Stieleria varia: one gene and its partner. The main gene of each other region encodes a partner of the protein of the gene in region 2 in a complex. Links are inferred from orthologs where the notes say so. Each region holds a gene or a part of one and is shown on either strand. Other genes may lie near its edges.

The links.
Region 1: odhB (region 2) and Pla52nx_RS08305 share a complex: the UniProt entries of both Bacillus subtilis proteins name them as parts of the 2-oxoglutarate dehydrogenase (OGDH) complex. The link is inferred for Stieleria varia from one-to-one orthologs.

The regions. Positions count from the first base shown.
Region 1 is NZ_CP151726.1:2,396,548-2,412,977, forward strand. The notes cover bases 6,118-9,579. They hold Pla52nx_RS08305 (2-oxoglutarate dehydrogenase E1 component), read right to left. Parts: upstream 9,195-9,579; coding sequence 6,318-9,194; downstream 6,118-6,317. Other genes in these bases: Pla52nx_RS08310 (ABC-F family ATP-binding cassette domain-containing protein), read left to right, coding at 9,521-9,579. Outside these bases: Pla52nx_RS08290 (IS1380 family transposase), read left to right, coding at 1-823; Pla52nx_RS08295 (UTP--glucose-1-phosphate uridylyltransferase), read right to left, coding at 1,398-4,718; Pla52nx_RS08300 (sugar phosphate nucleotidyltransferase), read right to left, coding at 4,715-5,572; more of Pla52nx_RS08310, read left to right, coding at 9,580-11,314; Pla52nx_RS08315 (hypothetical protein), read left to right, coding at 11,647-12,240; Pla52nx_RS08320 (metallophosphoesterase family protein), read right to left, coding at 12,258-12,896; Pla52nx_RS08325 (Gfo/Idh/MocA family protein), read right to left, coding at 12,896-14,281; Pla52nx_RS08330 (hypothetical protein), read right to left, coding at 14,400-16,430. UniProt on the Bacillus subtilis protein: E1 component of the 2-oxoglutarate dehydrogenase (OGDH) complex which catalyzes the decarboxylation of 2-oxoglutarate, the first step in the conversion of 2-oxoglutarate to succinyl-CoA and CO(2).
Region 2 is NZ_CP151726.1:1,300,856-1,316,789, forward strand. The notes cover bases 6,605-9,570. They hold odhB (2-oxoglutarate dehydrogenase complex dihydrolipoyllysine-residue succinyltransferase), read right to left. Parts: upstream 8,759-9,570; coding sequence 7,451-8,758; downstream 6,605-7,450. Other genes in these bases: Pla52nx_RS04545 (hypothetical protein), read right to left, coding at 6,605-6,849; Pla52nx_RS04555 (deoxyribonuclease I), read left to right, coding at 9,100-9,570. In the rest of the region: hemB (porphobilinogen synthase), read right to left, coding at 304-1,323; Pla52nx_RS04530 (family 16 glycoside hydrolase), read left to right, coding at 1,565-3,163; asnB (asparagine synthase (glutamine-hydrolyzing)), read left to right, coding at 3,466-5,373; Pla52nx_RS04540 (PH domain-containing protein), read right to left, coding at 5,375-5,824; more of Pla52nx_RS04545, read right to left, coding at 5,827-6,604; more of Pla52nx_RS04555, read left to right, coding at 9,571-10,212; Pla52nx_RS04560 (DUF5060 domain-containing protein), read left to right, coding at 10,336-12,984; Pla52nx_RS04565 (linear amide C-N hydrolase), read left to right, coding at 13,471-14,526; Pla52nx_RS04570 (hypothetical protein), read right to left, coding at 14,718-15,005; Pla52nx_RS04575 (4Fe-4S dicluster domain-containing protein), read right to left, coding at 15,418-15,934. UniProt on the Bacillus subtilis protein: E2 component of the 2-oxoglutarate dehydrogenase (OGDH) complex which catalyzes the second step in the conversion of 2-oxoglutarate to succinyl-CoA and CO(2).

The DNA of each region.
Region 1 (16,430 bases), 1.1 Mb from region 2 along the record:
AGCCCATCACGCTCGCGCGGTGACCAAACTGCTGGTTCAAAAGATTCGTTCGCGATGGCCGGAGACGAAAATCATTTTACGTGGCGATGGCGGATATTCTGATGAAAGACTCATGCGTTGGTGCGATAAAAACGACGTCTACTATGTCTTCGGATTGCCCAAGAACAACGTCTTGATCCGCAATATTGCCTGCGAAATGACCCGTGCTCGACTTGAGCATTTGAAATTTAAATCCACGCGAACGCTTTTCAAGTGGTTCCGTTATCGCACTCAGGAAACATGGGACCGTCATCGCTGGGTTCTCGGCAAGGCGGAGCACGGCGACAAGGGAGCCAACCCGCGTTTCGTCGTGACAAACCTGCCCAGTGCCCAAGGGATCGTCGAGCCGACTTATCATCGCCCTCGCGTGGACGGCAAACAGGTTCGACAAATCCTCGATCCTGGAACGATCTGCAGTGTTGCTTGGAACCCGAAGGATTTCTATCGAGAACGTTATTGTCAGCGTTGTGAAATGGAGAATCGGATCAAGGAACAACAGATGTGTTTGTTTGCCGATCGAACCAGCTGCACAGACTTCATGGCCAATCAGTTTCGTTTGATTCTGTCGTCGTTGGCGTATGTGTTGGTCGACGGAATCCGCCGGTTGGCACTTCAGGGCACTACACATGCTCGGATGCGTGTGGATACGATCCGCTTGCGTCTGTTCAAGATTGCCGCGCGAGTGCGCGTGACTTGTCGGCGAGTGATTTTTCACCTTCCGACTCACTGCCCTAGCGCGAGTCTCTTTAACGAAGTCATGGCGCGTCTTTGCCGAAGCGACTAAGGGCGGCAACCCTCGAGGAAAACGCAACCACGAAGCGAATCATTCGCTTGGGGGAGGGGGGGCCTTCTGCGCGGCGCTGCGAAAGCCCCCATCAAAATCAAATCATTTCCCAAAAGCGGACGTATCGAACTCGCAACCCCGCGTCAATAACCGATGGATGCAATATCCGGGCTAGCCACGGGCTTCGAAGGGTTCCGTCAACACCATTAGGCCCGCGGCTAGCGCCTTGCGGCTCACTAAATCAGCAGTCTCCCTTGGGGGAGGTGACAAAAAATAGAACGGTGGCTTCGAAAAGACGTGTCAACAGCAAACTTTGAGCAGTCCAGCGCTAGCGGGCTGTTGATTTAATCGAAATTGGGAACGCAAGGGTGAGCCGTGGGCCGTAAGGCACCGGGCAATGCGGTAGGCCCGGCCGCTTACGCGTCGCGGCTCACTAAATCAACGGCCCGCTAGCCGCGGGCCCCAGTGGTGTTGACGAAACCCTGCGAGGCCCGTGGCTAGCGCCATCGGCTCACAGACATTACGCTACACGACACCAAACGCCGCCTGCGACTTCGGCTGCGGGTCAAACGGCTCAGTCCCAGTCGCACAGGGATTCGATGTAGTCGGCAGAACCGTCTCGTTTCCACGGGTCCAACTGATCTTGGCTCTTGAGTTGTTGGCCGCGACGCATGGGAACGACAAAGAATCGTGAATCGAGTTCAGGCAGCGTTGTCATGTCGCCCCACAGTTTTTCGAATTGTGCGACGGGGAAGACATCTTCTTGAGCGTGTCCCCAACGCTTCTTGACTTCTTTGAGCGTCACATAAGTCGGCATGCGGGCTGCCAAGCCTCGCACGGCTGCGTCAACCACAATCGAGTCACCCAGTTGATCACGCGTCAGTCCGAAGGCGGAGAGTAATTGATCGATGTCGATCCAAGTCGTCATGGAGTTGTAGTAGGTCAATGCGAATTCGGCTTGTTCGTTGGGCATCGCCAGGCCTTCGACTAATTGCGGGCGTCCATTGACCAACGCCAAGCCGCCACCGCGATCCTCCAGTCGTCGCGTGATGACTTCGAACGACAACGCGTTGCCTGCATCGATGTGCAATCCCAGCAGGCCGGGATCAACGCTTGCGCCGAGTGTATCGATGTTGTGTAGCAGCAAGTATTTCAACTCGGGCTGTTCGCTGAGCATTTGATTCAGCAAGCCGTTTCGCAGCAAGTTGGGGATTTCGTACCAATGTCCCACGGGGTGCATGCATTGATTGGGCAGGTTGTCGGTGTAATCGCTCGCTTCGCCCGCCGACTTGGCCCAACCGATCAAAGCGTTGCGGAGACTCTCACGGACCTTTTGCTGCTGTTCGTCCAGCACTTGCTGCGAGATTTCCTCCCACATGAAGCGCAGGTCGCGGACCATCGGAACCATTCGCAGCCCGACGCTGCGCCCGGTGGAAACGTGTACGGGACCGTCGAAACCGAATTGATCCTGGTCGGCCAAATGTTGACGAATCGGCTGATCCGTCAGATAGCTGGTGGTGAACACATGGGGGATCACGCCGCCGTGAGTCTTGGTTGTCGCCCGGTTCTTGGCCAAGTGGACTTCGAGGAAACTGCGGTGACGTCCGCCGAATCGGTTGAAGGGATGCAATGCCTTGCACACGCCGGCACCTTGCGTCCAGCGGCTTCCGACACCGGCGGCCAAGGTCACGACGGCGACTTCACCGTTGCGGATGGCGTTGGAGCCGAGCTGGACGTGGCGAGATCCGGCACCCTCACGCACGTCGACGACATCCTGGGGTCGCACTTCGGTGATGGTGGTGCTGCGGGAAAGTCGATTCTGTGACAGACCGATACGTCCGCTCTTGAGGTCACCGCGGACGGCTTCGTGTTGTTCACGATCGAATCCGATTTGAGCCAGCAGTTGCTGTAATGATGCTTCGCGGTGTTCGTCGCTGATCGCGTGAGGCAGCACACTGCTGAGCAACAGGGTCGCGGTTTCACTGCCGCCGACGGTTTGTTGGCATCGACGTCCGATTTGCAGCAGCTCCTCGCGGGTAGAGTCGGACAGATCACGAAGCGGCGTTCGGAGCAAACGTGGCAAGACCAGTTGATAATAGCGATCGGGCATGGCCGCTTCATCGCCGCAAAATAGTTCGGCAAAGCTGCCTTGATCGTTGATTTGGAAATCGTAAACGACGGGGTCCATCGCGAACGGCAATGCCGTTTGCATTTCACGTTTGATTCGGACCATCGTTTCACCGAGCCAAGTCTGTGCCTGCGATTTGATTTGGGGATCAAACAAGAATCCCATGCCGCCGCCAGACATACCGCCGAGCATGACGAAGCCCCAAAACTGGTCGCCGTACTGCTGACGACACGCGTCGATGAGCCGATCGGTGAACCGGTTGGTGGCCCACGGGATGATGGTTTGCAGAGGGCCGACAAAATTTCGCGTCGTGGCTCGACCGATGGCCTGGATGTCGCCCGCCGCGATGGCCTCGACGACTTCATCGAGCACCTTCATTGCTTCGGCCCGCCCCGCCCATTCGCGCTCACTGCGTAGTAAGTAATGCTCGGTCACCATCTCGAGGATGGGGCCGACATTTTGCGCCATGCCGCCGTGAACCAGAACGAGCGAGTCCTGTAGTTTTTGTCGAGTCTCGGGCGATGCATCCTGGGGGCCGAGGACTTTGTGAACCGGCATCAAGCGACCACGGCTGATGCCATATTCAGGGTCACCCGGCTCCGCCGTGGTGCCTTCGATCAGTTTGATGCCCGGCCAAACTCCTCCGCTGTCTTGCCAGCCTCCGCCGCTACCGCCGAGCCATTCGCCCAAGATGGCGCGCGCGGCGACCAGTCGGCGGTCGTTTTCCTCCAGTCGCCCGGTCAGTGCTTGGACTTGGCCGGTCGCTCGCATCAAGATCGAAATGAGCGAACCGAGCAGATTGGTGGAGACGGCCAGGCGAGAGCCTTTGGGGATGTCGTTGATTTTGCTGACCAACTCCAGGCCTTTGCCGGGACCGGCCAATCTTTCCAGCAGCTCCGACATCGGACGTCCGCATCCTTCCAAACCCGGAGGGACGATCCCTGCAGCGATGACGGCTGCTTTGAGCAGTCCCAGGTAGTCACGGGCAAAGTCGAACATCTCGCCGATTTCGGTGATCTCAGCGGTTGCCCCGAGATCGACGCTGGCAAGACGGAAAACGGGTTCGTCGATGACACGCAAGTAGGTTTCGATGGGCGGGCGTGAACATTCGTCGCGCCCACGTACGCCCAGGTCGACGGAGATGTTCAGGACACGCGCGCCCTCGGGATAATCCATCCCCAAAAAGAAGATGTCGCTCCAGGCGCTGTGCGAAAGGTCCATGCGGACAGCCGTGGTTTCTCGCATCAGCGGCGTCGCGCCCGTTGCGGCGTCCTCCACCAACAACTCGGGACGCAGTCGCAGGGGGTGATCGGCGGGGTGACCGAGCCGGAACATCCACTGGTTTCCTTTGACCGTTCGTACACTGCGACGTACTTGGTCGGCCAGCGTTTGGAAACCCAACTGATGGTAGGCTTGGGCCAAGGCGCTGCTGAGTCCATCGCTCGGCCCCGACTTGGTTTGCTGTTCCAAGAACGTATCGATGGCTTCGACGAATCGACGTGACAGCAAGTGCTCGTAGCCTTCGTAGGGAATCAACCCCGTGTGCTGCGTTCCCAGTCGCTCTGGCAAGTGATAGCGATAGATCGCTGACAAAAAGAACAACGCACGGACTCGATGATACAGATTGGGTTGACCGCGACGAAACGCGTCCAATGCCGAGGTGTGTTCCAAGAGCTGATCCAACGACGCCTCGCCGCACACGCTTTCCAGCGATCGGTGGCGGATGCTGTCATGTTCGGACAGAATGATTTCGATCAAGGGGTTCATTGGCCTGCCCCCGCCCCGATGTCTTTCGCCAACAGGTCGACCATCTCGGTCAAGATCAGGTCACGATCGCGACCGGAAAGTCCGATGGCCAGTTGGGCGATCAACAAACCGTAGCGAATGCCCAGGTTGTGCCGTGTGCCTTGGACTTCAAAGGCACAGTACTGATGTTTGGTTCTCAACACCTCCAGTGCATCGGAGAGTGTCGGCAAAATGGCAAGATCTGTGTGCAGTACTTGTTCGATTGCGGGCATGATGTCGGCGGTCAGCACGTGCATGCCAAAGAATCCCAGATAGTGCCCGCTTCGCAATCCCGCGGTGACCAGTTCCTGTTCGGCAAACGTCGGTGTGGGTTTTTCGACGACGCGATCGACGGTGTACAGGCCTTTTCGTTGGGCAACGTGTGTTCCCGAAACGATACCGAAATAGGGCAGCTTGTTTTCACGCGTGGCTTGCACCGCGGATACCGAGCACTCGCAATCACCAGCCACATCGATCAACTGTTTGGCACAAGCGACATCGGTTTGGCTGAGATAAAGGTGGTCTCCGACCAGATGCAAGAACGCATCGTTGCCGGTGAAGTCCTTCGCGCGATAAATTGCATCGGCGTATCCGAGAGACTTGGGCTGTTGCACAAAGTGCAGGCTACCCAAGTGTTCGCCGGATGCCAATTCATAAGCGGCCTGGTCTCCGGGTTTGATCACCACACAGATCTCCTCGACGCCTGCCGCGAGGGTTTCCTCGACGATCAACTGCAACGCTGTTTTATCGTCGCCATGGCGGCTGACGAGTTGCTGGAGGGGGAGCCGGTTTTGACGGGGGCCGGCGGCCGTGATGACGGCTTTTCGAACCTGCATGATGAAGTCAACAGTACGGAGGAGAGACGGGGCGGCAAAGGAACCGAGGGCAAAAGCATTCGAAAGCAGTTCACCGGATGCCAATTCACCCGGTGAACAAAGCGTCAGGGTAGTCTGCTTTCGAAACGTCTGGACCGGGGGCGGGGGGCAATTGAAGTCGCCAAGGGCGGTCAGAAGACCAGCCGTCGGGGATGCAACGATTATGCAGACAGGGAGTTCGAAAGCTCAGGCGGATCGCTGGACGTAGGGAGTCCATCAGTGCAGAAGACTGCTGATTTAGTGAGCCGCAAGGCGTTAGCCGCGGGTAAAGCACCGCTGCCGGCGGCTAGCCCGGATTATTCACGCCACTGATTACAGCCTTCGCAATACGTTTGCACCAAACGGTTTACGCAGATTGGCACGAAAACAGTCTGCGCATATCAGCCGCCACGCGATAGCGTCCGGTTTTCATGCCTTTACTGGGGAACCGGACGCTATCGCGTGCCGGCTGATGAATAATCCAGGCTAATGCCTTGCCGCTCACCATTTCTGGACGCAACACGATTAAATCAGCAGTCTCTGCAGCTGGGGGAGGTAACATTTGCGCAGCACGGCACAATGCGTATGGTTTGAGTTTGAGCGTATGGTGGTGTTCGTTTTCGACTTGGAAAGTCGAACGACAATTGTCGCTCGACTTTCCAAGTCGATAGCGTGCCCCGCCAAGCGTCTGGCCGTTACCAATCATTGACTTGCCCGTCACTGATCCTCACAGGCCTTCGAACGCGGCCTCGATCAGTTCCTTTTGCTCCAGAACATGAGCCGCCATGCTGCCGGTGCTGGGGCTGGCCGATTCGGCTCGCGTGATTGGGATCAATTTGAACCCTGCCGCGGTGAGTTCGTCGCCGAAGCTGAGTTTGACGTACGGCCAAGCTCCCATGTTCATCGGCTCGTCCTGCACCCAACGGATTTCCGTCCCGGATTTGAGGCCGTTGAACGTTGATAGGACTTCGTTCACGCCGAGCGGGTAGAGCTGTTCCAGACGCACCAGGGCGACATCGTTGATTTCGCGGGTGCGACGTTCCTTGAGCAAGTCGTAATAGATCTTGCCGGTGCACAGCATCACTCGCCGAGCGTCGGACATCGCGACGTCCGGGTCCGTCAGGATCTTGCGGAATTGACCATCGGATAAGTCTTCGATCGGGCTGACCACTTCACCATGACGTAACAGGCTCTTGGGGGTCAGTACGATCAACGGTTTTCGCCATTTGCGAATCAGTTGGCGACGGAGCATGTGGTAGTGCTGCGCTGGTGTCGTGGGCTGGCAGACTTGAATGTTCTGTTCAGCGGACATGGCCAGGAAGCGTTCGACGCGGGCGCTGCAGTGCTCTGGGCCTTGGCCTTCGAAACCATGAGGCAGCATCATCACCAAACCACTGAGACGGTTCCATTTGTCCTCGGCGCTGGCGATGAACTGATCCACGATGACTTGGGCGCAATTCCAGAAGTCGCCAAACTGGGCTTCCCAGATCACCAAGCCGTTGGGCGAATCGAGCGAATAGCCGTACTCAAATCCCAGCACACCGGCCTCGCTCAACGGGCTGTTGTACAGTTCCAGTGGAGCTTGGTTTTCACTCAGATGCGACAACGGTGTGTAGCGTTCACCCGATCGGACGTCGTGCAGCACGGCGTGGCGTTGGCTAAAGGTTCCGCGTTCGCAATCCTGGCCGGTGAAGCGAATCGGGTAGCCTTCCACCAACAGAGAAGCGAACGCAGCAAGCTCGGCGGTGGCCCAATCAAACGGCAGCTTTCCAGCAGCCATTTGCCGACGATTGGCCATCGGCCGCTTGAGCTTTTTGTGGGGCGAGAAACCTTCCGGTAAACGTGTCAGCGAGTCAACGAGTTCTGACAGACGTTGACGGTCATAGGTCGTATCGGTTGGTTCGGTTGGTTCATCACCGCCGAAGTAATCGCTCCAGTTCGCAGCCAAGGTTTGCGTATCGGGAACGAATTTCTCGTGCTGGCTGGCTTCGAACTCAGACTCCAGTTTGGATGTTCGACTCTGCTGAATCTTTTCGGCTTCGTCGGGAGAAATTTTTCCAAGTCCCTCGAGTCGTTTGAGGTATTGAACTCGAACGCTGTCGCGACGGTCGATAACCGAGTACATCCGGGGTTGGGTGAACCGGGGCTCATCGCCTTCGTTGTGACCCCAGCGTCGATAGGCGTACAGGTCGATGACGACGTCTCGCTGGAATGTTTTGCGAAATTCCATCGCCAGTTCGACGACTTGGGCAACCGCCTCGGGGTCTTCGCCGTTGACGTGAAAGATTGGGATTTGCAGCATCTTTGCGATGTCGGTCGCGTACGTGCTGCTGCGTCCCTGGTTGGGTTCGGTGGTAAAGCCGACTTGGTTGTTGATGATGATGTGCAGCGTCCCGCCGGTCTTGTAGCCCGCCAATTGGCTCAGGTTCAGCGTTTCCTGGACGACGCCTTCGCCCGCAAACGCGGCGTCGCCATGGATCAGGATCGTCATGCACTTGCTGCGATCCGTGTCACCCTGATGGTCCTGTTTGCATCGGGTTCGACCGAGCGCGACGACGTTGACGAACTCCAGGTGGCTGGGGTTAAAGCAAAGTGAGATGTGGATCTTTTTGCCGGCCGCGGTTTTCCAGTCGCTGCTGTATCCCAAGTGATAGCGAACGTCGCCGCCGCCACGACTCATTTCGGGGTTCGGATCATCGAACGACCAAAAGATGTTCATGGCTCGTTTCTTGAGGATGTTCGCCATGACGTTCAAACGTCCGCGGTGAGCCATCCCCATCACGACTTCTTTGACCTCATGCTCGCCCGCCTTTTCCAACGCCAAGTCCAGCATCGGGATCAGGCTCTCAGCGCCTTCGAGCGAGAATGTTTTTGCGCCCACGAACTTGCGACGCACGAACTCTTCGAAAATCGATGCATCGGCCAGGCGTGCGTAAATACGGCGCTGGGTCTTGTGGGGCAGGTCCAATCGATTCTGGGTCGACTCCATCCTCTGCTGCAGCCAATCGCGAATCCCGCGGTCGTCGATGTGCATGAACTGCGCACCGATGCTACGACAGTACGTGTTTTTTAGTTTTTCTAGAATGGCATCCAGTGTCCCACCGCTGACGTGTTCAATCGTCGTGGTGTCCAGCGGTCGGCTGAGGTCCTCGTCGCTGATTCCGTAAAGAGTCGGATTCAGTTCGGGCGAATCGGGGCGAGCCAGACCCAGGGGATCCAGCTTGGCGACTAGGTGACCGCGGACGCGGTACTCGCGGACGAGCTGATTGATGCGGTGCTGCATCCGCGACATCCAAAGCGCTTGGTCTCGCACGATGTCTTGCTCGGACAACGGCTGGCCGTTTCGCAGAGGCGTGACCGCGGTGGGCTCTTTTCTAGGCGAGGGCTGAACCGTTTGAGGTGGTCCCCCATCGGTGACGGATACCGTGGTTTTGGCGATTTCATTGGCGTCAACGGCCCGTTTTTCTTTGTCCCGGTCGGCCAGCGCCGCCGATCCGATGACAAATTGCTCAAAGTACTCCCGCCAAGAAAGGGGGACACTTTCGGGATCACGCACATATTGGACATACAAATCGTCGATGTAGTCCACACTGTAGCTATTCATATCAGCCGGAGCCGGTCGCGGTCATTGAGGCGGGGCGAGAAAGACGGCGACGGGTAACCGACCAGGACAGGGCATCCTGCCACGGCGGGCACCGCATCTCCGTACTTGGAACAGTTTAGGAATGTCGCACCAAATCGTCATCTGCCAAAACACGATCTGGCGAGCAATTTAGGAAATCGTTCACGACCCGGGTAGCCGCGATGTTGGAGGATTGTCCTGGGCCGCCGCCCTGCTATCGTTTGTCGAAATTGACCGTTTCTGGAAGCTCAAAAACACTGTTTTGACCTCCATCCACCCTTCTGCACCATTTTTTCTCTGATCCCGTCATGCCCGTTCTGATTCAAGTCCGCGATGGCCACAAGCGATTTGGCGACCAAGTCTTGCTGGAGGGGGCAGAATTGTCGCTGGTCGATGACGTAAAAGTCGGCTTCATCGGCCGAAACGGAGCCGGCAAGAGCACCCTGCTGCAAGCTTTGCTGGGCAACGAGGAGCTGGAAAAGGGCGAAGTGATCCACCACCCTTCGCTGCGTATCGGATACCTCCGACAACACGATCCCTTCAAGCCCGACGAGTCCGCGTTGGATTTTCTGATGCGAGACAGCGGACAACCGGATTGGCGTTGCGGGGAAGTCGCCGGACAATTCGAACTCAAAGGCGACTATCTGGAAGGCCCGGTCAAGGCACTTTCCGGCGGTTGGCAAACCCGCGTCAAATTGGCCGCGCTGCTGTTGCACGACCCCAATCTCTTGATGCTCGACGAACCCACCAACTTCCTCGACCTCCGCACCCAAATCCTGCTGGAACACTTCCTGCGCGGTTTCAACAAAGCCGCCCTGATCGTCAGCCACGACCGCGCGTTTCTCAAAGCAACCTGTTCGCAAACCCTGGAGCTTTCGCGTGGCAAGCTGACGATGTATCCGGGCAAGATCGACGCGTTCCTGGAATATCGTGAAGAACGAAGGGAGCACGACCGCCGAGTCAACGCGACCACGATCGCGAAACAAAAGCAGTTGCAACGCTTCATCGAGAAAAACCGCGCCAACGCGGCAACCGCCAGCCAAGCTCGCAGCAAGGCCAAGCAGCTCGCTCGGCTTCAGACCTCCGAGATCGAAGTCGATGAGCCCACCGTCTGCATTCGAGCCCCGCGAGTCCAGCCCCGTCAAGGAACCGTCGCCCGCTGCGAAGGCTTGGCGATCGGCTATCCGGGCAACGTCGTCGCCAAGAATATCAACTTGGAGATCGAGCACGGACAACGTGCCGCAATCGTCGGTGACAACGGACAAGGAAAAACGACGCTGCTGCGGACGCTCGTGGACTCCCTGGCTCCCATCGAAGGCACCATCAAATGGGGCTACGGCACCGAATTGGGCACCTACGCGCAACACGTCTACACGTCATTGGACGAACGACAAACCGTCCTGGAGCACTTGGAGTACGCCTCCGACCAGCAAACCACTCGCCAAGACTGTCTTGCGATGGCCGGTGCGTTGCTGTTCCGCGACTCGCACATCCAAAAGAAAGTCAAAGTCCTCAGCGGGGGCGAACGTGCACGTCTTTGCATGGCCGGATTGTTGCTGGGAACCGCCAACGTGTTGGTTCTGGACGAACCCGGTAACCACCTTGATGTCGAGACGGTCGAAGCGTTGGCCGAAGCGTTGGTGGAGTACAAGGGCACCGTGATCTTCACCAGCCACGACCGGCACTTCATGAGACGCGTCGCCACGAACGTGATCGAAGTCCGTAACGGGACGGTCAAGAATTACTTTGGCGACTACGACAGCTACCTCGAAAGCGTGGAGAGCGAGATCGACGAAGGAGAGCGGCAACGCAATTTGACGGCGGGCAAGTCCGCCGACTCCAAACCAGGCAAGCCACCTGAGGACAAGATCACCGCGGTTGACTATCGCCAGAACCAGCGAGACCAACGCAAGACAGAAAAGGAGATCAAGAATCTGGAAAAGAAAATCGCTCGACTGGATGACGAAAAACGCCAGTTGAACGAGAGTCTGTTGACCGAAACCAATCCCGACGCCGCGCTGAAACTGCACGAGCAGCTCACCCAAATCACGCAAGAGTTGCAAGACGCCGAAGAACGCTGGCTGGAGCTGAGCGAGTTCTAACCGCCGCGACCGTTAGCACCTGGGCTGTTGAGCGAGACGCAGTCCAGGCTAGTGGGCTGTTGATTTAATCGAAATTGGGAACGCAAGAGTGAGCCGTGGGCCGTAAGGCACCGGGCAATGCGGTAGGCCCGGCCGCTTACGCGTCGCGGCTCACTAAGTCAGCAGTCTCCTGCGCCGGTGGAGGTGACAGCAGACCCAGCGCAAACCCAAAATGCCACAACTCCAAACTTTGAGCAGTCCAGCCTATTGCGTCACGCATAGGGGACACATAGCCTTTGGGATGACGTAGGAGCCTTTAGTCACCGACGTTTGGTCATGGAGCAGAGCGAAAAGTGGAAACCGACTCAACGACCGAAAACTCGCCAGCAGCTCCATTGTCGGAGCAACATTTCCAAGAGCTGGCCTTCGCAACTCAGCGTGCACTGCCGGTTCGCCGAGCAGCAAGAGTGGCTGCATTCAACGGATGGATCACTGCCATCATCGCAGCCCTCTCCCTGCCATTCGCTGTCACAGGTTTGATTGCCCTCCTGGTGGCGATCGGATTGGGCGTTGTCGCGTTTCTGGAGTTTCGAGGACGCAGGCAACTGCTGGCGTTCAAACCCGAAGGCGCAACGCTGCTTGGGTGGAATCAAGCGGGGTTCATGACCTTGATCATTGCCTACTGCTGTTGGATGCTCTTCAGCGGAGCCACCGATCTGGATGCGCACCCAGAATACGCCCAGTTGTTGGGCGCTCAAGGAAGAGAGCTTTACCGATCCTTGGTCGTCGCGTTTTACTCAGCCGTGATTGTACTGACGGTGATCTTTCAGGGTGGCAATTCGCTGTACTATTTTTCGCGACGAAAGCACGTCGCTACGTATTTGGAGCAGACGCCGAAGTGGGTCCAAGATCTGCAGCAAGCCAATTCGGGCGCGATGTCAACGTAACCAGTCGCGTGGCGCGCTCATGTGAATTCACGATTCAGAATCTCACATTCACCTCCGGTGGCGAGACTGAAAACGGTGTACGAATGATCGGTGAGATCCAGAATGCCGCAGGTGTGGCTGTCTCGGCTTTGCAGATTGCAAACGGAACCTGGATTCAATACCCGCTTGCCTTTGTATCGGATGTCAAAGGGATAGTGTGTGTGCCCCACAACCAAGATGTCTGCCTCCATACGAGCCAAATCCTTCTTGAACGTCTTTGACAGTTTCTCACAACTGGGGTCTTGGAACACCGGTGCCCCGTTGTCCGATGGTGTAGCGTGTGCCAACAACATCGTCGAGCCAACCCATACAAACGACTGCGTCAGTGGCAGTCCTCTGAGGAAATCGACCGATGCGGCGCTGAGCGTGGAGTCATCTTGGACTTCCACATGAGCTTGCAACTCGTGGTGGCGAACCGCGTTCTCGTCGTGGTTTCCTTGCACGCAGGGAATGGCATGCTGACGAAAATAGTCGATCACGCCGTGATCGTTGCTCCCTCGCTCAACAAGATCTCCGGCGCAAAGGACCCTCTGGACTGAAGCCAATTGCATGTGACTTAGCGCCATGTTCAGTGATGTGAGATCTCCGTGAATGTCCGAAATGATTCCGATCTTCATCACAACACTTTCGTTTTGCCGGGCGTCGGGATCGCGTAGGTCCCATCCGTTTGAGCCGGAACGGGCGAGGCATCGTCGAAGGACAGCGGATCAAAGATCTCATCCGTTCCCGACGCCAACGCCTCATCCCACTGGATGACCTTGCCGGAGTAAGTCGCCATTCGTCCCATGATTGCGGACATCGTACTGTGCGCCGAATACTCGACTTCGTTGTACGGCTGGTCGCTGAGCACGGCTTCGATCAGCGTATTCCACTCCACTTGATAGGGGCTTTGATAGTCCTTGCCCTTTTGACGAGGCGTCCGCCAAAGCTCTTTCTCTGTGCCAGTTTCATCGATCAGCGACAGCGAGCTAGCACCGGTACCCAGGTTTGCACGACCGCGAGATCCCTCGATGACTTCGCCGACATAGTTCTTGCATCCCGGGATCTGACGGCAATAACTGTGCATGGGAGTGCCGTTGGCGTAGGAAAACAGAACCGCATGGTGGTCGTAGATGTTCCCAAAGCGAGGCTCCACGCGTACTTGTCGTCCCCCCATTCCTTCCGCTGAAACAGGATGGTCCTGCATCGCCCAGTTGCAGACATCGATGTTGTGAATGTGCTGTTCGCAGATATGATCGCCGCTGAGGAAGTCGAAAAAGTACCAGTTGCGAATTTGGTACTCCAGTTCCGTCATGTCTTCCCGGGGAACGGGTGTCTTGGCGGGAGCACTTGCATTCCAAAAGCATCGCATGGCGGTGACACGACCGATGACGCCACCGTGGATCTTTTCCATTGCGGTGAGGTAACTGTCTTGGTGGTGACGCTGCAGTCCGACACCGACCTTGAGATTCTTTTCTTTCGCTCTCATGGCGTCTTCCAAAACCGCTCGAATCCCGGATGGCGTGGATGCGACGGGCTTTTCCATGAACACGTGCTTGCCAGCGGCCACCGCGTATCGAAAGTGCGCGGGGCGGAACCCGGGAGGTCCCGTCAGGATCACGAGGTCGACTTCACTGTCGATCAGCTTGCGATACGCATCGAGTCCCGTGAAACGGCGTTCGGGAGGAACATCAATCGCGTTGCCAAACCCGTTTCCGGCCTCAATCTTGCTCACGCCCGGTTTGCCGCGCAGCAGCGAACTCAAGCTGCCTTCCAATCGGTCAACAAATGCGTCCGCCATTGCCACAAGTTGAACATCGTTGCCGGTGGAGAGAGCGTGAGCGGCTGCCCCCGTGCCACGACCACCGCAACCCACCAAACCGATCTTCAGCGGCTCGGATGACGTCGTCTCGGCGGCTGACGCGAATTGGGTGTTCGCTACGTTCATGGTCATCGCCGCAGTTCCGGCGACCGCAGAGTGCCTCAGCACACTGCGTCGATCCATTCGAGAGGCCTGATTCATGACCTGGTGTTCATCATCTGGGGGAAACGCGACGCGTATGTCACGCGAGATTCTGGAATTAGCAGCACAGATGATAGAGCCACGGGGGCGAGATCACAAGTTTTTGCTCAACCGCGTGCTACCGCAAGCCCCAGCGGATGGTGCTCCGTAGGCCGTCTTCTTCGAATTGCATATTAAGCTGCAAGGTGTCGATGCGGTTCATGAGCCCGAATGGCTTTTCCGGATCGAACGCGGGTTGACGTTGCTGGCTGGGTTTTCCGTATTGCTTGCTGACCAGTTGATGGTTTTCCCACAGCCACTGATCACCGGGCAACTGTCGAGGATAAAAACCGAACAGTCGCTGGTGCTCCGCTGCGGCTTGCTCCACATTTTTGGAACCGCTCAACATGAACGGATACAGTCGCCCCAAGCCTGACATGACTGCTTGGCGATTGCCGTCCGACGCGGCGGCAAAAAGTCCGGGTAGTTGCCGCTGACACGCCGACGGATTGGCTTGTAACATCGCTGCATTGAGCTGCGCGGGCTCGACATTGATCACCTGATCGTCACTGGACCAAGGGATGTTGCGAATCACCATGTAGTTGCCATGTACCTCGACTCCATAGCGAAGTTTGACGACGCCAAAGATATCCATGGTCCAAACCCATTCGTCGCGATCATCGACTTGGTAAAACGAAACCGCGAAATCGTTTCGATTGCCACCAACCGTTTTAGACAGAGCGGCTTGACGCAAGTACTGCGCCGTTTGCTCGGGCGACTTTGTCTCCACCATGATGCTGCAAGGACGTGTCAACATGGAAAGCATCACGGGGACCATCAGCATCTGGTTGCCGCCGCCGCGGAGCACATCGCCTCCGAAGGCACCGAAGATATCTCCGCTGCCCATGGCGATGATCGGATCGGCATCAAAGATGGCCACGTGGATACTCGGACCAAAATCATCCATCATCGCGGGGCTTGCGCCGGAGAAACGTTGAAAGAACTCTGAAAAATTGCCCGCGATCTGCTGCCATGCTGCTTCTTTTAAGTTCATCGAAAACTGCAAAACCGGTTTTGGCTCGACCACTGGAATCGATAGCGGCACGTTGTCATCTTGATGTGCCAACATGGTCCTCAGACCGTTGTAGATTGAGTTGTCGACCAGCGGCAGAATGAACGTCGAAAGCTCTAATTGATTCGATTCGACTTCGTCCAGCCGGATGGCGATGGGGTCAAAGAACCGACGCCAGTAGTTGGAATAATTTTCCACATACATCCGATACGCTTCGGCTTCCGCCTCGGTCGCCTTTTCGACCGGGACTTCCGGCAGGGTGCGCATGCGGGGCAATGAACCGTAGCGCTCGCTACGCACCAAACCAGTTGCTTCGACCGACATGCCTTCGCCTTTCCAGTTCTTGGGTAGGAGCCCTTCGTCGATGAGGGTCGACGTCGAGATCGATTCGGCTTCTCCGTTGAGCCGCGCCAGCAAGACGCTTGCCGTCATCGCCTCCAGCTTCGCTTTCTCGATCATGCGTCGACGTTGGGCCAGCTTGACTTGAGGACTGACCAGTCGGCGAATGAAAGGGTCAGACAGGTAAGCGTAGATGCGAGTTTGCTCGCTGACATCGAGTTGCGTCAGCATGTAGCGAAACTCAGCACTGTCGCCGAGACTATCGTGTCCTTGTTGTTCGTGCAGTCCAATTGCCAGCTCGATTTCACCACGTTGTGTGCTGGCAAAGAGCAAATCGTCACGCAGTGCCATGTACGCGGGGGCGTCTGACGTGGTGGGAATCTCTAGGATCGCATTGCCCTCGAGCTTGGATGCCCCCAGCAGCCCGAGCAATTGCCGCAGCAGCTCGGGCTGTCTGAGTTTAGCCACGACCGTGACATCGGTGCCGTCGATGAAAAACAGATCGGGTGCGAACAACGCCATCTCACTGGTCAAACCCGAGGCAAGCACCGTATCGACCCAGTCGCGTGTCATCCCAAGTCGACTCAAATAGCGAGACTCCAGGTTGTACTGCAGGCAGTTGCGTGTCAGCGATGTGCCCAAGCTGGCGATGAAGGGAGCACCTTTGTCGAGCATCGCAGGGATGGATTCCGGCTTGCCGATGTAGACAAACAGTCGATCCGCTGGAACATAACGGGCCATTTCCAAGCTACCACCTTG
Region 2 (15,934 bases):
TTTCGCACTACCGACAGGCGTCCAACCTGTTTTTTTCAGCAAGGCTGCAAGTTTCACATCGATCATTCTATCCGTTACTGAACTTCCATCGCTCCGGTCAATTCAACCGGTCAATCCAACCGGTCAATCCAACCCCGCAGACGCCTCATTGATTGGCAACGCTTTTTGGCGTTTGTTGAATGCCTTGAGCAAAGGTGATGGGAGTGGTTCCAGACGTCCGTCATGGTAGCTTGGATGAGACGGTCCTTGATTCTTCGATTCTTCAAGCAGCGTCTATTCCCCGTCATCTCTTATTCCGTCTGTTCACTGATCCTGGACATCTCGGTGCAGCCATTGGGCGACTTGGGGTGCCCAGTAAGTCAGCACGCCGTCGGCACCGGCGCGTTTGAACGCCAGCAGGCTTTCCAGCACCGTCGCTTCCTTGTCCAACCAACCTCGCTCGGCCGCCGCGGCCAGCATCGCGTACTCACCGCTGACTTGGTAGGCAAACGTGGGGACACCGAACGTGGACTTCACTCGTGCGACGATGTCCAAGTAGGGCATCCCGGGTTTGACCATCACACTATCGGCACCTTCCGCTAGATCCAACGCGACCTCGTGCAACGCTTCATCGGTCTGCGACGGCGACTGTTGATAAGTCTTCTTGCTGGCACCGGCGAGATTCCCCTTGCTGCCCACTGCATCGCGAAACGGCCCGTAGAACGCACTGGCGTATTTGGCCGCGTACGACATGATGTGGACGTTGGTATGTCCGTTGGATTCCAAAGCTTGGCGGATCGCACCGATCCGCCCGTCCATCATGTCACTGGGTGCAATGATGTCGCATCCCGCATCGGCTTGCACCACCGCTTGTTGTTTCAGGACCTCTACCGTTTCATCATTGACCACATCCCCATCACGAACGATTCCGTCGTGGCCGTGAATGCTGTAGGGATCCAAGGCAACATCGCAGATGACCCCCAGCGAGTCGCCCACGGCGGCTTTGATCTTACGCACGGTACGGCAAACCAAGTTTTGGGGATTGACCGCTTCGCGGGCTTCCTCTGTTTTCAATTCGGCCGGTGTCGCGGGAAAAATAGCGATCGCTGGAATGCCCCAACCGCACGCTTGCTCGGCCGCCCGACAAACACCATCGACGCTCAGTCGCTGCACTCCCGGCAGGCTCTCCACGTCGATCGGTTGTTGACCGTCATGTACGAACAACGGCCAAATCAGATCGTTCACGCCCAACGCGTGTTCGGCGACCAATCGCCTCGACCAATCGTGCCGACGAATCCGACGCATTCGAGTCATCGGGTACGGCGATCTGGCAAAGTCAAACATTTCAAAGGATTCCGGATGCTTGCGGTTTGGTTGGTGTTGGCCAGGAAGCGACGTCGACACAGTGAATTGGGGTGCCAAAAAGCCAAACTGACGCGGTTCAACGAACCGCGTCATCCTACGGAAGATTAAAAAACAGCGACAGACGGCGTCGGTGGGCACCTGATCACGCGACGCCTCATGGTAAACTATGCCGCACCGCCAATCCGTATTCCCTCCCCACATTACCACTCCCACGGATACGATGAATCGAGTCTCGACGACGCACCTGTCCTTTCCCTTCGTTTTTTTCCTGACTTTGCTGATCAGCCCTTTTGCCGGAAGTGTGCTAGGTGCAGAAACGGAGAAAACGCCGATCAAGACGCTCATTATCGATGGGCAGAACAATCACAAGTGGCAGACCACGACGCCACTGATTCAGCAAACGTTGGTCGGCACCGGGTTGTTTCAAGTCGATGTGGCAACAACCCCCGGCAAAGGTGGCGACATGAATTCATTTGCCCCGAACTTCGCGGACTACGACCTCGTTGTTTCCAACTACAACGGCGAACCCTGGAGCGAGGAAACGCAAGCGGCCTTTGAGCAGTTCGTCGCCGAGGGAGGCGGTTTCGTTTGTGTTCACGCAGCCGACAACGCTTTCTCGAATTGGCGGGCGTACAACCGCATGATCGGTCTGGGAGGTTGGGGTGGCCGAAATGAAAAGAGCGGTCCCTACGTTCGTTGGAACGATGACAAGAAAACGTTTGTGCGAAACACCGAACCAGGTCGCGGCGGTTCTCACGGCAAACGCACGCCGTTCATGATCGTCGTTCGAGACAGCCAGCATCCGATCACGGCCGGTTTGCCAAGTTCGTGGATGCAAACGGAAGACGAATTGTACGCACTACTACGAGGTCCTGCGGAGAACATGCATGTGCTGGCCACCGCGCAGAGCGACACATCGACCGGCGGCAGTGGAAACCACGAACCCATCCTGATGACGATTCAATATGGCGGCGGCCGATGTTTTCACACCACCCTGGGCCACGATGTAACGGCCATGCAAGGGCTCGCGTTTCAGGTCTCTCTCGCTCGTGGAGCCGAATGGGCGGCCACGGGCACCGTGACTCAAGGCCCGGTCAGCGAATCGATGCTCACCAGCGAAACACCCGCCGTGCGAGACCCCGCAGCACCGGCATCCTCCAGTGAGCCATCGGACGACGATACAGCGGATGCCGACGCACAAACAGATGTCCCCGGCGACGAGAAAATCCCCGACATCACCGCCGCTGGTTGGACGCCACTGTTCAACAGCACGGACCTCACCGGTTGGACACAAAAGAACGGCACGGCAACCTTTCGAGTCCAAGACGGCGTGATCGTCGGAAAGACCGCGATCGGTAGCCCGAATTCCTTTCTATGCACGGAAAAAAACTTCGGCGATTTTGAGTTGACCTTTGAGGTCAAAGTCGACGAGGGACTCAACAGTGGCGTGCAGATTCGTTCACAGAGCAAACCCGATTACAAGTCCGGCCGCGTTCACGGTCCGCAAGTGGAAATCGAAAACGCACCTGGGGAATCGGGGTATCTCTACAGCGAGGGCACGGGGCGAAACTGGATCACAAAAGAGCATCCTGTGCTGGATGCGTTTCGCAACGGCCAATGGAATCGTTACACCGTCCGAGCCCGTGGAACTCGTTTACAAACTTGGGTCAACGATGTCCCCATTGCCGACATTCGCGACCCAGACTCCAGCCTGAGCGGTTTCCTGGGTCTACAGGTCCATGGCATCAAAGAAGGTGAGGGCCCCTACGAAGTCCGTTGGCGTGACCTGCGTGTCCGTGAATTGAAATCGCAGCCCTGAGTGGAGACGACCGAGTGGTAGTAGCGACTTGGTTTGCGTTGAAAGTGGGCGTTACAATTTGATACATCAGCCGGAACGCGATAGCGTTCGGTTCCAGCGTCCATGCGAAAGAACCGGACGCTATCGCGTGGCGGCTAATTTGGTCAGACTGGTTTCGGCACCAATCCGCGCAAGCCGTTTCGTGCAAACGCATTGCGAAGACTATCGTGAGTTGCGTGAATATTCCGGGTGCTAGCACACTCCGGTTGATGCGAATCCGGCCTAGATACTAGCGAACCCTGTCTGCGGAAAGTAACGTTCATATGTGTGGGATCACAGGCAGTGTTTGGCGGCGCGATGAACTAGCGATTGGCGAAAGCCAGTTGCAGCGAATGACCGATGCGATCACGCATCGCGGACCGGATGAACACGGGCAATGGTTGTGCCCCAATCATCGTGATGCTTACGGCCAAAATGTCGGTATCGCACTCGGTTTCCGTCGTCTTTCGATCATCGATGTACAAGGAGCCCACCAGCCGTTATCCAGTGAAAACGGCAATGTCCGTGTGGTCTTCAATGGTGAGATCTACAACTACCAGACTCTGCGCCGTCGCTTGGAAGGCACCGGGCACCAATTCACGACCTCTGGCGACGGTGAGTCGATCGTCCACCTCTACGAAGACATCGGGACGGATTGTTTCGCACAGCTCAACGGCATGTTTGCGATCGCCATTTGGGACGCGAAACGAAATCGTTTGGTTCTGGCCCGTGACCGAATCGGGCAAAAACCGCTCTTCTACGCCGCGACCAGTGACCGCATTGTTTTTGGCAGCGAACTGAAATCGTTGCACGCCGTCCCCGGTGTTTGCAATGAAATCGATCCGGGTGCCATCGACGAGTTCCTGACGTACCAGTACATCCCGCACCCGGGGACCATTTGGAAAGGCGTTCGCAAGCTCTCTCCAGGTCACTTCTTGATCTACCAGGACGGGAAAGTCACTGTTGAGCGATACTGGGATTTTGACCCCGCGTATGAAAAAGAAATCTCTGCCGCCCAAGCACGCGAACGTCTTTCGGAACTGCTCACCGACTCCGTTCGATTGCGTCTGCAAAGCGACGTGCCGCTGGGATCATTTTTGTCGGGCGGCATCGATTCTTCATTGATCACCGCCATCGCACAATCACTGCGTGACGAACCCGTTCGCACATTCAGCATCGGATTCCCCGTCGCGGATTTTGATGAAACGGCCTACGCCGCGAAAGTCGCCTCACACTTGGGGACCGAGCATCAACGGTTCGAGGTGCAACCGCATGGCGTTGAGATCATCGACAAATTGGTGTGGCACTACGACGAACCGTTTGGTGATTCCTCAGCCGTTCCGACTTGGTATCTGTCCGAACTGACGCGAAAGCAGGTGACCGTGGCATTGTCGGGCGACGGTGGGGATGAATTGTTTGCCGGCTACGAACGCTATCGCGCCCTTTGGCTCAGCCAGCGAATGCAACGTTGGTTTCCCGTTCACAAGATCCCGGGGGCGAGCCTCTTGCAGCGTTTGCCGGACAGCAACAAACGGCGTTCGATCATTCGACGCGGGAAACGATTCCTTGAAGCAATGGGAGAGACCGCGCCACGACGCTACATGAATTGGCTACAGATTTTTCCCGAGTCTTTGCGTGCAGATTTGTACACGGACGAATTCGTGCAAACCTTGCCGGGCGACGATCCATTTGATTTCTTGCAATCCGCTTGGGCACGTTCCAACAAACGAGATGACGTCACCCGAGCCAGCATCTCCGACATCCTGACTTACTTGCCATGTGACCTGTGTACCAAAGTGGACATCGCATCAATGGCTCACGGACTGGAGGTTCGCCAACCGATGCTGGATCATCGAGTGGTGGAGTTCGCCGCATCATTGCCTGTGCATCACAAATTCCGTGGCAAACGTGGCAAGTTGATCCTGCAAGATACCTTCGGGTCGATGATCCCTTCATCCATTTTCACTCGCAAAAAGATGGGATTTGGCATCCCGATTGCGAATTGGTTTCGGAGCGAACTCAAGCCGATGGTGCACGACACGTTGCTTGCCGACGATGCAAAGATTTCGCCGTTCCTGCGGATCGACGCGGTTCGCGAGATGGTCCGTCAACATGAACAAAGCGAGCAGAACCACGGCTATCGTTTGTGGAACCTGCTCATTCTGGAAAAGTGGCTTCGTCACTGGACGTGACCTACGAGCGGCTCTTGGCTTGAAAATTCGCGATGGCCGAGTTGAGATGCTCGATGAACAGCTCACGGTCTTTGGGCGAAACCAAATGAAATCGCGAAGGCGTACTGACTTTCACTCGCCGTAGCGAGAGGGCGGGACCGCTGAGCCAACTGCCCGACAATTCGACCGATTGAATCTTTTCGAATGGGACACGATAGAACAGGATGCCACAGCGAATCGTCAACGAGTCCGACAGAATCGTGTAGCGACAAGGCACCGTAAACATCCCCGTTAATAGGATGGACCCCGTCCCGACGAACAAGACCGTGATCGCGTCTTGCGTCTTACCTTGTGAAAGCAGAAGGCCTGCCGAACCGAGACAAATCAACGGTGCAGCCAACAAGACCGGCCAGACCCACCAGTCCACTGCCGACTCATAAACTTGATTGGTCCGATGGTTCGTTTGGGTCACGTTCAAACCGGCTGGTCAGGAGTGCTCGTGATGGTCGGACGAATGTCGTCTTCGTCATCTCCCCCGTCGTTGCTCAGCTCGGCGACTGCCTCTGCCATCGCGGTTGCAAAGTCTGTGATTTCTTCTCGCTGTGCATCGGTGATGCTCATGTGGCGAAAGATCGGCGATTCGTTCTTCTGAACATTGCCATCTTTGACGGTCAGTGTGATACCGATCGCAGACAAAAAGTCGTTGCTCTCGCATGTCGGACACTCCGCCATTCGCAACTCGACGTAGCTGGACGTGTTGTGTGTTGAAATCTGCAATTTCTTTAACGCGTCCAAATTCCCCATGCGAACTTGCTGCCACGCGGGGTCAGCCGTCGAAACGGGCAGCACCGCCAGTTCCTGAGTCTCATCCGTCCAGCGATTGCAGATTTCGCAGAACGGACGATCGCCGTATGCCGCGGAGCGAGCGACCCATGCCGTCCCGAAGATGACGGCCGCCTCGAACAACCAAATCGCAACGGCACCGAATCCGCTCACCGCGTTGCCGCCGTTGCCCATTCCCCACAATCCTTGGGTGTAAATGAATTCCATCCAACCGAGGATCATTTGAGGCAGGAAACCCACGATCGCCGCTACGATCACATCAGAGTTGAACCCTTCGTCCATCGAGATCACCAACGCCGGGTGAACCGCCCACGCGGAATAGTAGCTGACGAAAGCGAACGCCAGCCCCATCAGCATGACGACCAAGTTGTTTCGGAACTTGAGCTGATACGCAAGCCAACCGGCGATCGCTCCCAGTGCCCCACCGTACAACAACGTGATCAGCCCCCGCAGCTTGATGAACGGCAGATAGACAACGGCGGCGGAGTACACGACGCCCATCAAGATGGCCAGCGGGACCAAGATGCATGCGGCAAGGACCATCGAGCCGACGGGCACTTTCCCGCTGTGCTTGTACAGGACAGGAGCACTCAACGGGTTGACCGATGGGGACGCGACGGGAGCCGTGTAGGGGTTCTCGAAGGAGTCACTCATGCAATCGGTCCTAGATTAGAAAAGTGCTGGAGAAGAAAGGGGTGCCTTTGCCCGACTATATCCGACGCAAAACCTCGGCGGGGTGTGGGCGCATAAAAAAACGTGCGAACGTTGATATGCACTCATGATTTGCTGCGCTAAATCTTAGGGTAGCGAAACTCGTCAAGAGTTCCGGCCGTCAGCAGAAAGCGGCGAAAGTCACGCACGACTTTCGCTATGGCCGCACCCCATAATCCTGAACTGTCAAAAAGCGAGGGTTGTGGACTCGGTTTGCGCAAGGTTTTTCTTGCTTCCGCCGGTCTTGCTCTGGGCTTGCTCTGGGCTTGTCCCAGGCAAGCCCTGGGCTGTTCAAAATCTGGCGTTGACATTGATTTTTCAGTCCATATTTTTGTCCCATGCATCGCAATCAGAGTGAGCCTCAGGCGCTAGCCGTGGGCCGGCACCACAATCCGCCTCAGGCCCACGGCTAGCGTCTGAGGCTCACTGGGGGCCACCAGCTGCGTCGGGAGAGGTGACAGAAACTTGCGGAGCGCCATAGTGCCACAACACCAACCCTTTGATCAGCCCAGGCTCATCCCAAAAACAAGACTGGGCGAGTGCCTTAAAGTTCCAGGAACAATCGTGCGGGGTCTTCGATCACTTCTTTGATGGTTTTCAAGAATCCCACAGCTTCGCGGCCGTCCACGATTCGGTGATCGTAAGTCAACGCGACGTACATCATCGGCCGGATCTCGACTTTGCCGTCGATCGCGACCGGGCGATCTTGGATGCTGTGCAAACCAAGGATGCCGCTTTGTGGCGGGTTGACGATGGGTGTGCTCAACAGTGATCCGTAGATACCACCGTTGCTGATGGTGAACGTGCCGCCGATCAGGTCTTCGGGTTGCAGACGGTTCTCGCCTGCTTGCTGAGCGAAGTCACCGATCGACCATTCGACTTCGGCAAACGACATCCGTTCGACGTTTCGCAAGATCGGAACGACGAGCCCTTTGCCACCACCGATCGCGATCCCGATGTCCTGATAGTTGCGAAAGATCGCGTTGTCTTCACGAATCTCGGCGTTCACCGCTGGATAACGACGCAGCGCCTCCACGGAGGCTTTGGCAAAGAACGACATGAAGCCCAACTTGACGCCATGCTTCTTGAGAAACGCGTCCTTGTATTTTTGACGAATCTCCATGACGGGTTTCATGTCGATTTCATTGAACGTCGTCAACAACGCGGCGTTCTGCTGAGCTTGAACCAAGCGAGCGGCGATCGTTCGACGCAGCATGCTCAGCGGCTTGACTTCCTCACTGCGGTGCGGCGGGTCGCTGGTGACCAAGGAGGTTGGTCGCGGCGGCCCACTGGGCTTTGCAGGAGCAGCGGCAGCAGGTTTTGGAGCCGTGAGCCCGGCGGCGGCAGGGGCGGAGGGCGCCGACTTGCTCAAGTGAGCCTCGACATCTTCCTTCAACAGCCGTCCTCCTGGGCCCGTCGCTTTGATGTCCCCAGCATTGAGGCCGTACTCGGTCAACAAACGCTGGGCGGCGGGCATGATGATGGACGCGCCGGCGGATGAAGATGCACCGGTGGAAGATGCACCGGATGCAGTAGCGCCACTTGAGGGGCTGGATTCGGCCGGTGCCGAGCCGGCAGTCTCACCACCGTCACCGCCACCGGGACTCGGGGCGACTCGGATCTTGGCGATGACTTCGCCGACCTTGGCAAACTCCTCGGATTGCTTGGTGATGCTCTCCAAGAATCCGTCGGCGGGCGAAGGCAATTGAACGGACGCCTTTTCGGTTTCAATTTCCAGCAGGTCTTCCCCCGACGCGACCCAGTCGCCTTCGGATTTCAACCACGTTCCCAGTTGGACTTCCGTGATCGACTCACCCACGGTGGGAATCTCAACGTTGACTTCTTTGCTCACGATCCAGGCTTTTCAGAAAGGCGAAATAAGTGGGAATTCGGCATCTCCGGCAAAGTGCACCGGCAGTGCACCGTTTCTTTACACCGGTTCTGTGCCGATAGGATACGACGCAAGGGTAGGAATCGGCAATTCCGGCAAGGCCTTCGTGAGAGGAATCGTCCCGGATTTTAACTTCTCCGCAGCACGGGGTCGTAACGACGATTCAAGTCATCCGGTCGGTCATCGCCGCCAGAGCCGCAAAATGGGCCAATGAACTGTCTTTCGGCGATTGGTCGGATCGATCTCTAGAGGATGACCCCCGAAGCTCTTTTTTTGACTCAGGATTCCATCTTTAAAACCTCATGGGTGACGAAACACGCTCCAGTCGTCTACCGAGCACTCTGATCGTGCTTGCGCTCGTCGGTGGCGGGTTCTATTTCCTCAGTCGCTATCAAGTCACCGGACTGGACGCGATCTCGGTCCGACCTCGCGCCAACGTGCAAGATGCGGATCACAACGACGACGGCTACGGCAACCCCTTGGGGGATTCGACCATGTTTGTGGGGATCACCCGCGAACCGGGCCTGGACTCGTTCGACAATCCCTTCGACGCACCGTTGATTCGCAACGACGCCGTACTGGCCGATCTGGCACCCTCTGCCGCTGACGAACTGGTCACGTCCCGCATCCGACGCATTCGGAATCTGCGAATCGGCTCATGGGCTCTTAACGGATTCGGCCCGTCTAAACTCAATAACGACCTCGCCCGCCGAAACATTGTCCGCATCGCACACCAATTCGACGTGCTGGCATTGCAAGAAATCAGCACCCCGGAACGCGACATCATCCCTCGCTTGGTCGATACTCTCAACGAAGGCGGCCGAAGTTACGAATACGTGCTGGGTGAAACGACGGGACCGCACGGCTATCCGGAGCAACTGGCGATTCTTTTCGACACGGAAACGGTCCGCGTCGATCGCACCCAGGTCTACAGCGTTGCCGATCCCGGCGGAAACATGACCTACGCGCCCTTGGTCGCTTGGTTTCGTGCGGCACGCCCCAAGCCGCAAAACGCTTGGACGTTCAGTATCGTCAATGTCCACATCAACTTGCAGCGTGCCGGCGCAGAGGTTGCCCTGATGCCAGGGCTGTTTCAATCGGTTCGGTCCGACGGACGCGGCGAAGACGACGTGGTGATGCTCGGGCTGCTACAAGCGGACGATCGGTACATGATTCCGCAAATCATGGGCGACAACATGGTCGCTTCGGTTCGCAGCGTACCGACGGATATCTTTGGCCGACATCAGACGGGCAACGTCTTGATCGATCCCGTACCCACGAGCGAGTACCTCGGACGCGGCGGCGCGTTGGATTTCTTGCGAAATTACAACCTCAGCATCTCCGAAGCCGAAACGGTCAGCAGCCAGCTGCCCGTCTTTGCCGAATTCTCGGCAATCGAAGGCGGCGAGCTTTAGCCGCTCTCCCAATGCGTGTATCCTTGGGAGTACGCTCAGGCGAGTCGTTGACGGCTCCGCCAAGCTTTTCTGCAGAAAACGATCTGTCCAGAAAAATGTCTTCTCCCAAGAGATCCTGTGAACATGACTCTTCGCCTCTTTCTGGCACTCGCGGTGCCTTGCATTGCCCTGCTGAAAAGCGTCGGGCTCCACGCCCAAGCTCCGATCACAACCAGCGATTTGGTCTTCGGTGATCGGGGCGGCGTCATCGCTGTGGAAGCCGAACATTTCGTTCGTCAAGAAATGACGGACACGCGGGCGTTCTATCTCACACACCAGGAACTCACGCCTGAGATCTCGCCCGATGGTGATCCCAACCATGTCGCCGGTGCCAGCGGGGGAGCCTACCTGGAAATCCTGCCCGACACGCGTCGTACTCACGACGATCGCCTGATCAAGGGAACAAACTTCGCCCCCGAACCGGGCAAGATGGCAGTCGTCAGCTACCAAGTCGACGTGCCAGCGGCAGGTCGCTATTACGTTTGGGTGCGCGCCCACTCCACCGGCGGCGAAGACAACGGGCTGCATGTCGGACTCGATGGCCAATGGCCCGAGTCCGGACAACGACTGCAGTGGTGCGAGGGCAAAAAGACTTGGCGATGGGAAAGCAAGCAGCGCACCGAAGCAGAGCATTGCGGCGAGCCGTACAAGATTTTCTTGGACATTGATTCTCCAGGCCGACACGTGGTTTCCTTCTCGATGCGCGAAGACGGTTTCGAGTTCGACAAGTGGTTGATGACAACCAATCGTGACTTTCCCCGTCCAACCGGCTTGGGACCGGAACCTGTGGTGCTTGCCGGCACAGCCCCCAAAGCATTCAAGTTTGTCCAAGCATTAGCTGCCACGCCCTCAGACTCGACCGATGCGTCCCAGCAAGCCAGCCAATCACCGCTCCGACAACCACGACAAGCCGATGGTGAGGGAACCGTCACGATCACAGGTACACTGCAACAGTGGCACAAGATCACACTGACGATCGATGGACCGTTCGCCCACGAGCAAGACAACGCTCCGAACCCTTTCCTGGATCGACGCCTGACGGTCACCTTTCGACACAGCGACGGAACTCAGTACAACATTCCCGGCTTCTTTGCCGCCGACGGCGATGCCGCCAACAGCGGTGCCGAGGCGGGAACAAAATGGCAAGCACGCTTTGCCCCCGATCGCACCGGTAAGTGGACGTACAAAGTCAACTTCGTCTCAGGCGACGATGTTGCGATCAAGTTGGATGCAGCCGGCACCCCGATCGAATCCTGCAACGGCAAGTCCGGCGAGTTCCAGGTCACAGCCAGCAACGCACCGCCGATGAGCCTGCGTGCGCAAGGTCGTTTGCAGTACGTCGGCCAGCGATACCTGCAACACGCCACCAGCAAACGGTACTTCCTCAAAGCCGGAGCCGACGCGCCCGAGACGCTGCTCGGCTACGCTGATTTCGACAACACGGTCGCAGGCAAACCGAGCAAGGTTCCGCTGAAAACGTGGGCTCCTCACCTCAAAGACTGGCGAGATGGCGATCCCACTTGGCGCAACGGCAAGGGAAAGGGACTGATCGGCGCAGTCAACTACTTGGCCGACAAAGGCTGCAATGCGTTCTCGTTCTTGACGTACAACGCCGGCGGCGATGGTGACAACGTCTGGCCTTTCGTACAACGCAATGACAAGCTTCACTACGACTGCAGCAAACTGGATCAGTGGGGCGTCGTGTTTGATCATGGCACGGATCGCGACATGTACCTGCACTTCAAAATGCAAGAGACCGAAAACGACGACAACCGAAGCGGCAAAAAAAACGCCGGCCTTGTCCCCGAAAGCTTGGACGGCGGAGACCTGGGAACGCAACGAAAACTTTATTGCCGAGAGTTGGTCGCACGTTTTGGTCACAACCTGGCTCTCAACTGGAACCTCGGCGAAGAAAACACGCAGACGACCAAGCAACAAACCGCAATGATCGATTACATCGCAGCGCTCGATGCGTATGACCACAACATCGTCATTCATACGTTCCCCGATCAACAGGCTAAAGTCTACGAACCGCTGCTGGGGAACAAGTCAAAATTGACCGGCGTCTCTCTGCAGAACAGCGGTATTCATGACACCCATCACCAGACCGTACATTGGGTCACTCAGTCCATCCAAGCCGGCAAACCTTGGATCGTCGCGTTTGACGAGTCAGGGACCGCTGCACACGGCCAATGCCCGGACATCGGCTACGAAGGATACGATGGACACGACCGCGCCGGCAAAATGACTTACACACCTGACGAAGTTCGCCGGCAAACGTTGTGGGGTACGCTGATGGGCGGCGGCGCCGGCGTCGAGTACTACTTTGGCTACCAATACGCCCAAAATGATCTGGTCTGCGAAGACTGGCGTTCGCGTGACAAAAGCTGGGACTACTGTCGCATCGCGTTGGACTTCTTTCGCCAAGCAGAACTGCCGCTGGAAAAGATGTTGCCCGCCGACGAGCTGATCGGCAATCCCGATCATGACAACACCAAGTATTGCCTCGCTCTGCCAGGTGAATGCTATTTGGTTTACTTGGCGACTGTTTCAGAAACGACGTTGGATCTCTCGGGATCAAACGCCCAGTACGCCGTCTCGGTTCTCAACCCGCGAACGGGCGAAGTCAGCGAACATCCGACAACAAAGTCGGTGACCGGAGGTGCAACCGTAACACTCAACAACACCGACGGATCCCAGAATGACTGTTTGCTGATTCTGCGCAAACGCTAATGGGTTCCAGTAGACGAAGTGAGTGCTGGCTAAGTTGTATTGCGACCTGCAATGGTGAGCGGCAAGAAGCTAGTGGTCTGGGACAACTTATTTTTAGGGTAGTGGATCTTGTTAAAGATCCTGTAGCTTATTTTTAGGGTAGTGGATCTTGTTAAAGATCCTGTAGCGGTGGGATCTTTGGCAAGATCCACTACGTTAAACCCTAACTTTTAGCTGTTCCAGACCACTAGTGCATGCCCGCAGTGCGCTAGAGAGCGTCCCACTTAAAACGCAGCGGGATCAAAGTATTTAGCGGGAATTTGCCTTCAATCCCAAACACCTCAACGTAACTCTAAGCGGATGACACAACCATCCGAAGCGGGACGCGGCGTTCTCCCTTTGACAGCGTCCCAATTGCCCTCGCGGTAGGATTACCAAGTTGTTGCGATCGGTGGTGGTCCAACGCCAACTGAATTCAGAACTGAAATCAATTGCGAAAGGTATTTTGTGAAGAATACAACACGTGTCGCCGCAGTCTGTCTTGTGCTTGCACCAATATTCCTGCCAGCGATTCAAACTACCAATGCTTGCAGTCGAGCGGTGTACTTTGGCAAGGCGGGGCAGACGGTGACGGGTCGAACCATGGACTGGCGGGAAGACATGCAATCCAACCTGTGGATCTTCCCCCGTGGCATGCAGCGGGACGGAGGCATGGGAGAGCAAGGGTTTGCTTGGACGAGCCAGTACGGCAGCGTCGTCGCTTCGATCTACGAAGGCGGGACGTCAGACGGCATGAATGAGAAAGGGCTGGTCGCCAATCTTTTATTCTTGGTCGAAAGCGAATACCCAGATCCCAACAAAGATCCGCGTCCAAAGATGTCCATTGCTGCTTGGACACAATATGTGCTGGACAGCTTCGCGACCGTGGAAGAAGCCGTCGATGAAATGAGCAAAGAACCGTTCTGTATCGTTGGCGTCGTGGCTCCCAACGGCGTGGCAGGTACGATCCATTTGTCCATTTCCGACCCATCCGGTGATTCGGCAATTTTCGAGTACATCAATGGCAAGCTCGTTATCCACCATGGCAGACAGTACCAAGTGATGACCAACTCGCCGATTTACGATCAGCAGTTGGCGCTCAATGAATACTGGCAGCAGATTGGCGGAACCGTGATGCTGCCGGGCACAAACCGAGCCGCCGATCGTTTTGCCAGAGCAAGCTTTTACATCAACGCGACCACGCAATCAGCCGACCCGCGTGAGGCGACCGCGGCAGTCTTCAGCGTGATGCGAAACGTAAGCGTACCGCGAGGGATCAGCACGCCCGACCAGCCGAACATTTCCTCAACCATCTGGCGCACGGTCGCCGATCAGAAGAACCTCGTTTACTTCTTTGAAGATACCGCCAGTCCCAGTCTCCTGTGGGTTGATCTGAAACAAATCAATTTTGAAGCGAGCTCAGGAGTACGCAAACTGCAACTCCATGGAAACCCTGGCCTGGGAGGCAATCAGACGGACAACTTCAAAGCCTCGGCTCCGTTCATGTTCCTGGCACCGGAATAAGTGCCCGGGGGACGCCAGAAACGCTCAAGCCTCTCGTACGTGTGCTTGGGTGGGGCAGGTTTGCAACCTGCCGTTGATTCGCAGCGGCAGACAGTTGGACTTTGTGTTGTGATCGGCCAGCAAAGGATTTGAATCTGACGGTTCATTCGCAAAGATGTATTCAAGCTTGGGGTTGCGGCACTACATCACTTTCAGGCATTTGGCACACGATTCCGAATGATCTTGGTGGTGGGGTCCCCCGGCATGATCGTGTCACACCACATTTCATTCTCGAACACATAGCGGACTTGGATCGCAACTGCTTCTTGGGCGGCGAACGAGTCTCTTGCTTCCGCCAATGTCACGGTGGCATCGGTCCGAGCCGACTTAAGCTGCACGTGCTGCACATCAGATCCGTCACGCAAGTCGTCAAACAACTGCAAGACCTGATCGGCCGACCATTCGGCTTGCAGGATCTCGCTGATATCGTCATTCATCATCGCGAACCTCGGAGGAAACTTGTTGGTAGAAGATTGTCAGGGGAGGATTCACGGTGGGGGGCTCTTCAAAATTTTCTACCAATTCCTTCCGCCGGCAAGTGATGGGCATGCGGGCGACGTTGAGACGATTTGGTAGAAGATTGTCGGGGTAGAAGATTGCAGGGGTAGGAGATTGCAGGAGTAGAAGATTGTCGGGGGAGGATGCACGGTGGGGGGCTCTTCAAAATTTTCTACCCGCAATTTTCTACCCGCAATTTTCTACCCGCAATTTTCTACCCGCAATTTTCTACCCGTCATTTTCTACCCGTCATTTTCTACCCGTCATTTTCTACCCGTCATTTTCTACCCGTCATTTTCTACCCGTCATTTTCTACCCGTCATTTTCTACCCGTCATTTTCTACCCGTCATTTTCTACCCTTTCTTGCTCGGCCGCTCAAAGGCGGGCATCAGCAGGATGGCGTTTTCGGGTGCCGGACATACGTAGCGGCATACTCCGCATCCGGTGCAGGTGTCTTCGATGACGATCGGCTTGCCTTGAGTGACTTCAATGGCGCCCTCGACGGGGCAACGTTCGCTGCACACGGTGCAAGTGGTGTGGTGATGAGCCAAGCATAGGTGCTCAATCACACGGGCGGTGCCCATGATCGGCGGGATCGTGTCGATCAGCACACCAGGCTTGCACGATGCGATGCAAGGAAAGTCTTCGCACATCATGCACGCGGAAGTGTCGGCTTCGATGACAGGCGTGCCGGCGATATTTCCGAGTCGATCGGGTGCTTGGACAATCGCGTCATAAGGGCACGCGGTGAGGCAGTCGCCACATCGGGTGCATCCGGTGAGGAATTGAAATTCGTCGATCGCTCCCGGCGGACGATGCACAGGGATGGTTCGCGATACCGATCGGTTGCCAAGATCAGTCGGCGGCACC